2 regions of the Spartinivicinus marinus genome follow, and region 1 is predicted to be linked to the other one. Evidence: predicted binding sites of a transcription regulator. Region 1 holds the regulator's gene; the other holds the start of a gene.
What was found. The regulator PhoB, encoded in region 1, activates phosphate uptake and scavenging genes when phosphate is short. The targets are predictions, from matches to a motif close to TGTCATANNNNTGTCANA.

Region 1 (4,139 bases):
GATGTAGCCAGAATCAACTGTCTGATTCATACGCTGCAGGCACCTGAAAAAAATATCAATGCAGGCAATATTGTCATTTCAGTGGTCTTTGTGGATGAAGACCCACAGAAATTTGATTATTTATCGAAGTTTATTGCTTCAGGGTCTGGAAAAAAATACTGGTGATATACTCTTCGCGAATGATTTTTATACCCCTAGGGCACAAGGGCTTTGTTACCGTCGTTAAGCACCAAGGATGGTGTGAATGCAGTTTATGCAGGAGCAATAAACTGTCTTCACCCCAGTCATTTAGTTTATCTAAACTCCTGGGGCTTCATCGCTCGGTGGCCTCGCCTAAATAATCCTTCGCTTTGAGTATATACCACTTTATTTTTACACCTAAAAGTGATTCATCCCTTCGCTTTGGGTATTATTGTTTATTACGAATTTCTTTTAGGGGATTATTCCACTAGCTCTGGGCTGTTTTCGCTAGCGATTATTGTGGGAGGGAAGTGACAAATAAAACAGCTGCCCTTACCGAGTTCACTTTGTATTTCTAAGTGAGCGTTATGTCTGATCAGTACATGCTTCACAATAGCCAGGCCAAGCCCTGTACCACCAGTGTTAATTGAGCGACTAGGGTCTGCTCGATAAAACCGCTCGGTGAGACGTGGGATATGCTTGGGATCAATACCAATTCCATCATCCATCACCGAAAGGTGCCCGCCATCCTCATCTTCCCACCAATGTACATTAATTTGCCCAGCAGCAGGTGTGTATTTAACGCTATTAAAGATTAGGTTCGAGATAGCACTATGCAGCTCGCGGTCATGTCCTAACAGTGTTGCACCTTCTGGACAAACCAATTGGATATGATGGCAACGGTCACCACTGAGCGCCTTGGCATCACTAATGATGTTTGACAAGATCTTCTGTAAGTAAATTGGCTTTAAGTCAGCCTGTCGATCGCTGGTTTCTAGACGTGATAACAGGAGTAAGTCACTGACCAGATTTTCCATTCGATCTGACTGCTGCTGCATTTGCTGCAAAGCACGTATCCAGCGTTCAGGTAAAATATCAGCGTTATCCAGCAAGGTTTCCAGATAACCTCTGATCACTGTGAGAGGGGTTCTTAGCTCGTGGGACACATTTGCTACAAAGTCTTTTCGCATTTGCTCCAGATTATGCAGCCGGGTAATGTCCCGTACTAACAACAAGCGATCATTGCGACCAAACAGCGTAATATTGAATTGTAAGATGAGCTGGTCATTGATGGGGGAGGGAACTTCCAGCGCTTCTTGGTACTCTTTTCTGTCGAAATACCTGGAGAATGCTGGCTCTCTGATCAGGTTTGTGATTAGCTGCCCTTGATCTACAGGGCTCTTAAAACCGAGCATGGTTTCAGCAGCTTGGTTCCACCACTCCAGGTTGCCCTGATTATCAACCATAATCACAGCATCATTCAGTGCTGCAGTAGACTCTTGAACACGGTCAATCACTGCTTGTAGCCGGGCACGCGCTTTTTGGTCGCGGCGCTGCAGCCGGTAGATAGCATCAAAAATATCTCCCCAGATACCACGACTTTCTGGTGGCTCTAGGTGATTGTGCTCACTCTCTTGAAGCCAATGGCTGAGGCGAAAAACCTGTAACAATGTCCAGCTAAGGTATCCAGCTAAGACAATTGCTAAAACCCAGGCTACTTCTCCGATAGCTACTCCAAACAACACACTGACTATTACAGTGATAGCGAGTCGCTGAATAATTTCGCCTTGCCAGTTAACTTTCACCGCTAAGCCTTAGTTGAGAACCTATAGCCAGTGCCCCTAACAGTCTGAATAAAGCGGTCATGGCCGGTGCCTAATGCTTTACGCAGCCGCCTGATATGGACATCAACGGTACGCTCTTCAACGTACACATTGCCGCCCCACACTTGGTCCAATAACTGGCCTCGGGTATAGGCTCGCTCTTGATGTGTCATAAAGAACTGCAACAGACGGTACTCAGTAGGTCCCATTTCAGTCGGCTTACCGTTAATACTTACCCGGTGACTGATTGGGTCCAGCTCAAGTCCTTCAACCCTGATGGGCTCTTGAGGTTCGTGAGCGCCAGAACGTCTCAATACTGCTTTCAAACGGGCAACCAGTTCTCTGGGGGAGAATGGTTTGGTGATGTAGTCATCTGCTCCCACTTCCAGGCCCTGAATTTTATTATCTTCTTCACCTTTGGCGGTTAACATGATGATGGGAATATTGGCCGTAATTTCATCACGGCGGAGCCGTCTAGCCAATTCAATCCCACTGGTTCCTGGTAGCATCCAATCAAGCAAAATCAGATCGGGTTTCTTGTCGATCATGATGCTATGAGCATCTTGCGTGTTATCTGCTTCCAGACATTCGTAGCCAGCCATTTCGAGTGCGACTGCAATCATTTCTCGGATGGGGGCCTCATCGTCCACTATGAGTATTTTTTTGCCAACCATTTTCAAGCCTTCTCTCGCTTTCAAGTTGTCAGCAGAGCATTACACAGTCTTTATGTTACATTTGAATGACATTCGTGTGGCTCTGCCCTGAAAGTGTTTCCAATCCATGAGTTTTATGACTGTGGCTCAATACCACAGTGAGAAGTTTTCCTAGTGATTACCTGCTATTAATTCCTCCTTCCTGAGGAAGAGGGAGCTAATAAGGTAAAACTAAGAAACAGCACTATCACAAACTATTCCAACAAAGACAAACATGCCTGCCCAGTGATTGTTTAAAAATGCTTTAAAGCATTGGGACCGGTCACGATCTTTGATTAAGTACTGCTGATAGATAAACAGCCCAGCCATTAAACCGATGCCAATAAAGAACAGCCAACCACGCTGAAATAAATAGCCTACCCCTGATAACAAAGCTAGAGTAATTATTTGTAATAAGCCAATCATAAGTTTATCAGCTTTCCCAAATAAAATAGCAGTAGATTTGACGCCTATTTTTAAATCATCGTCTCTATCTACCATGGCATAAGCCGTATCGTAGGCTACTGTCCATGCTAAATTAGCCCAGAAAAGTAACCAGATAGCGTGGTTTAGCTCTCCAGTTTGAGCAGTATAGGCCATAGGAATCGACCAGGAAAAAGCAGCCCCTAATACAATTTGTGGAAAATGAGTGTAGCGCTTCATAAAGGGGTAACTAATGGCTAAAGCCAAGGCACCAAAGCTTAGTAAAATCGTCAGCTGATTGGTAAATAGCACCAGTATCAGCGCAATAATACAAAGGGCTACAAAGCAACCCATTGCTTCCTTCAGCGTCATCGCACCAGTAACCAGTGGCCGATTTTGGGTTCGCTTAACATGACCATCAAAGTGACGATCAGCAATATCGTTAATTACACAACCTGCGCTGCGCATCACTGTGACACCTAAGCAAAAAATAATAATCAGGTGCCAATCTGGCAGGCCATCAGCAGCTAGCCATAAACTCCAAAGGGTTGGCCAAAGCAGCAAGTAAATACCAATGGGGCGGTTTAAGCGGGTGATACTCAGAAATGCATTGAGTTTGTTAGAAGAGCTACTGGTTAGTTCCATCCTGTTAGTCACTATCAATAAGCATTGTTATGTTAGTTGCTGTAATGAAAAAATCGTAGGTAAAAATAGTTCGCTTACAGCTAGTTGCCGCTGGTTAATGATAAATACAGATTGCCTGCCCCAACAGTCTTGATTAATAGTTGAGTGCGTTATTGTTGAGGGTATGGGTAATGTTTGCAATTGCTCATGACTAAAGTGAGCGTACTGAAAGTTAGGGTTACGTTTGCTACTGGCATGAGTAAACAATAGTTTACCGAGTGGCTCTGTATCGAGGCTGAGCAGTGGCCGGCAGCTTAGTAAACCAGTAAATGCGGGTATCACGGTGCGTGCATAGATCACTGGCTGCTGGCAGGCACAAAGAATCACTTCACGAACAAATGCTGACTGCTGTTTTGGAATACCCAACAACTTTTGTTCAGAAAGAAGAGCAGGTTGCCACTGTTGGCTGATCAACTTGACTGACAGGGATTGAAAGGTATCCTGCAAGCGTTGTGAGAGAGAGCCCGTGAATGTCAGCCAGTCATGCCAGGGTGTAGGTATGTTAAGATGAGGCTGCCACTGAGCAGTTTCAAAGATAGATAGTGCGCTCACAATG
Region 2 (4,139 bases), 510 kb from region 1:
AAACAGTTTGCGTACTGCTTTTACGTTAAATGTAGTTGTCATTACAGCTTTGTTATCAACGGATTTGACCGGCATTCATAAAAAATATTGCTTAATATCATGACTGAAAAACTATTTTAGTCATAGTGGTTTTGATATTGTCATTTAGTGTCGTCTTCATTTTTAAGTAAATAGGTGTACTGGAAAAAAACTAATAACTTTTTGTTATATAGGGTTAGAGCAGCTATATGGCTTTTAGGATGTTGCTGTTTGAAGCTGTGAAGTGGATAAATTTAGATCATACTATAAATATTAATGATAATGATCTGGTAGTATTATTCTTGTAATCTATTTTGTGAAGACTTAAATCAGTAGCAAGTCGCAAGAACTTGAGTACTTTATGTCAACGAACGCGTTTGATAACTAGAGCAATAACAGGTTATGACTTAGCCACTAGCAATGGCTTTTTACAATAATCGGGGCGATAAAGTGGTTTAAGTGAATTAGAACTTAGGCTGCTATCAAAGGAGGGAGTATGTTGCTTGACGAGTATAGACAGCAAATCAAGGTTGCACTCGAAAAGCACAACCATGCAGGGCTGTATTTCATAATAGACTCAGCCAGTTTGCCAGAATTACCGGAGCGAATTTGGGAGCTAGAAGACAACCCTCAATGTGATTCGTTATTCAGGGGGACACCAGAAGAAGAACTATGTGATGTGGCGCCGTACTTGATAAAAGTGAGCATCAATACTCGGCTTTTTGACTGGTTGTTACAGCAGTCTGCAGAGTTACCTATAGGTATCTTTATTATTAGTCATTGTGAGCATGTACAACTCTATAGCCACTTTAAAGCAGCGTTAGAAATAAATTTACCAAATCACCACTGGGCGCATTTTAAATTGTATGATCCTAGAGTGATTGCAGGGCTAAATGCTGTTTGCAATAAGCAAGCATTTGCAAGCTTATTGGGGCCTGCTAGTGGCTGTATTTACGTTGACTTGTGCAGTCGACAAGTGTGTCACATCGAAAACGAGCAATCTAGCTGTTATCACTATGAAAATAAAAAGTTAACGTTTACATTAACAGCATGTCAGTTGGAACGGTTGGTAGAACTGAGTATGCCTTTTGCTGTGGTGGATTATTTACGGCTTCAGCATGCAGAGTTGATAACATCAGATGTGTATGCAGAACTTTTATTATTTGCAAAACAAAATCTGAAACAGCATAAAGAGTTGTCAGGTATTGTAGCTAAGGAAAAGCAGCCTGTATTGGGCAACTTATGTAGGTTATTGTCTCCTGTTACTCAAGAATATTCGATCATTGAGTCAGCACTGGATAAAGCGCAAATGGCAACCTATATATCAGCAGGGGAAATGACCAATTTGTTACAACACTACCGGGCTCAAAAAATCTGTGCCTGAGTTAGGTAACGTGTTTAATGAGTTCTTCAAGAAAAATAGCCTTCCCCATCCAGTGGCATAGCTTTAGGGCAATGTAGCTATAAGTTGTATGAGGAAGGTTGTTGCTCCTTTTATTTTATTATTCATGCTAGGCTAATATATCCCTGGTTTAGTCGACTAGTCATCCTCCCAGTAATCATCGCCAATTAAATGGTTTAAGCGTTTATTCTCAAAGTAATCCTCAATGGCGCGTCTTGCTTCCAGAGAGCGCTGAGAAGGCTTTTCTCGGTTGCTGCTACTGGTTGAGCTGTTTGTAGAAGAGATGAAAATGGGCTGGTTAGTTTGGTTGGGTACTTGTACTTGCATAGTGCCGCATCCCTTTCTGGTGTTAGTAATTGGTTAAGATGCAATAGCTTTATGACAATATTATTAAGTTTTTATATTTGTATTGTTAGCGTGATTTAAATATCGAACGGTGTAGTTTAAACTCCAACTGCCTTCAAATTTATGTGTAACAGTTTAAAAGCGACTTGAGCTTAAAGCGCTTAAACTTAGCAACTTGCCGCCTACCCAGAAAAGAGCCGTTATTCACAAAATGCGGATTGTTATCCAGCAACTTTTCCTAAGGCCAATGTAACAGCAGAGCAGCCCGCCGTTAACAACTTTTTAATAACATTTTCAAATTACCAACTCAGTTAAAATGAAAATATTTTACTAGTTATTATTTATTGTGTGCTACGGGGTAGGCTGTATATACCAAGCTTATGTTGAGGAGATGCGTAGTGTGCGTAAGTTATTCTTAACTGTTTTTAAATGTGCAGCTAATTCTGGCCCACGAGACATAGCAACACCCATTGCCAAAATATCAATTACTACCAAATGAGCAATTCTTGAGGTTAATGGGGTGTAAACATCCGTATCTTCTATTGCTTCTATGTGTAATGCAAAGTCACATAGTGATGCTAGCGGGCTTTCTTTGGGACATATGGCAATTACTTTAGCCTGTTGCTTTTTAACTAGCTGGATTGTATGAATTAGCTCCCGAGTACGCCCTGTTTGAGATATAGCAATAACGCAGTCTTCAGGGGTTAATGTTGCAGCAGACATCGACTGCATATGGGGATCAGAATAGGCAGCGGCAGATAGCTGTAGGCGAAAGAACTTGTGTTGTGCATCAATGGCTACAGCACCAGAGGCGCCAAACCCATAGAATTCTACCCGCTTGGCTACAGATAAAGCATTGATTGCTTGTTCTAAAACTAAGTTATCTAAACTATCGCGAACACTTGATAGCGTGCTGATGGTGGAGTCGATTATTTTTGACTTGTAGTCAGCAGGAGAGTCATCGGGACTAATGGCAAATTGGCCAAAGCTACTGCCAGAAGCTAAGCATTGTGCCAGTTGTAATTTGAAATCCTGAAAGCCACTACAGCCGACTGCACGACAAAACCTGAGTACCGTAGGTTCACTTATCTCGGCTTCTGTTGCTAGGTCTGCAATGCTGATATGCATAACACGAGTAGGGTTATGAAGTACAAAATCTGCCACTTTCTGCTCAGATCGGCGAAGTTGACTGTAGCATTGCTGGATTTGTTGTAACAGCTGAATAGAAACCATGTGAGGTGAATCTTTGCTGGGCCTGTTTGTAGTTATACTACAAAAAATGCATACAAACTATATGGAAATAAGGTTAAGTAGGTCTAACCTGAATATTTTATGGCTACCCAAAACACTGTGGCTGATTGAAATATCTGGCTCAGCATTGCAAGCTAAGGCTGCTCGCCGCTAAACTAGATGATCTTAAACAAGATAGCTGCTGTTTAATTTCTGCCCACACTACTCCTGGCTACAAATCACTATGGATGTATCCCAAACTTTAGACTCATTAAATACTGCTCAGCGTGAGGTAGTTGCTTCACCTATTGGAAATTGCCTGGTGTTGGCTGGTGCAGGTAGTGGTAAAACACGAGTATTAGTACACCGTATTGCTTGGCTGATCCAAACTGAAGGTATTTCGCCACATGCTATTATGGCCGTGACCTTTACCAATAAAGCGGCAGCAGAAATGCGTAGTCGAATTGAATCCCTATTGGGGGTGAGTACCCGCGGAATGTGGGTGGGCACTTTTCATGGTTTGGCTCACCGTTTATTGAGGCTGCACTGGCGAGATGCTGGGCTGCCAGCGAACTTTCAAATATTAGATGCTGATGACCAACTGCGTTTAATTAAGCGCCTTATGAAGGGCTTAAACTTAGATGAAGCCAAGTGGCCACCCAAACAAGCTCAGTGGTACATTAATAACCAAAAAGATGAAGGACGCCGGCCACAAAATATAGAGCCATATGGTGACCCGTTTGAAGTGACAATGCTAAAGGTTTATCAAGCCTATGAAGAGGCTTGTCGTTTATCTGGGATGGTGGATTTTGCTGAGTTGCTACTGAGAGCCCATGAGATATGGCTGCATAAACCAGAAATTTTAAAGCACTACCAGCAGCGATTCCGCTATTTATTGGTAGATGAGTTTCAAGACACTAATACTATTCAATACGCCTGGTTAAGGGTGTTGTCTGGGAATCAAATTCCCGTGATGGTGGTGGGTGATGATGATCAGTCTATATACGGCTGGCGCGGTGCAAAAATCGAAAATATCCGACAGTTTGGTAAAGATTTTTCTGATAGCCAGACTATTCGTTTGGAGCAAAACTATCGATCGACCAAAACTATCTTGCAGGCAGCTAATGCTTTAATTGCCCATAAC

Region 2: a site for PhoB is predicted at 1,787-1,804, ahead of OQE68_RS12355 (PA3496 family putative envelope integrity protein). Genes of this name have one in related genera too.

The regions. Positions count from the first base shown of each region.
Region 1 covers NZ_JAPJZK010000001.1:2,218,387-2,222,525, reverse strand. The annotation lists gene OQE68_RS10015 (response regulator) at 1-165, shown strand, start outside; gene phoR (phosphate regulon sensor histidine kinase PhoR) at 441-1,766, opposite strand; gene phoB (phosphate regulon transcriptional regulator PhoB) at 1,769-2,458, opposite strand; gene ubiA (4-hydroxybenzoate octaprenyltransferase) at 2,669-3,544, opposite strand; gene OQE68_RS09995 (chorismate--pyruvate lyase family protein) at 3,572-4,135, opposite strand.
Region 2 covers NZ_JAPJZK010000001.1:2,732,964-2,737,102, forward strand. The annotation lists gene OQE68_RS12345 (SufS family cysteine desulfurase) at 1-75, opposite strand, end outside; gene OQE68_RS12350 (DUF4123 domain-containing protein) at 515-1,402, shown strand; gene OQE68_RS12355 (PA3496 family putative envelope integrity protein) at 1,559-1,747, opposite strand; gene hexR (transcriptional regulator HexR) at 2,144-2,998, opposite strand; gene uvrD (DNA helicase II) at 3,240-4,139, shown strand, end outside.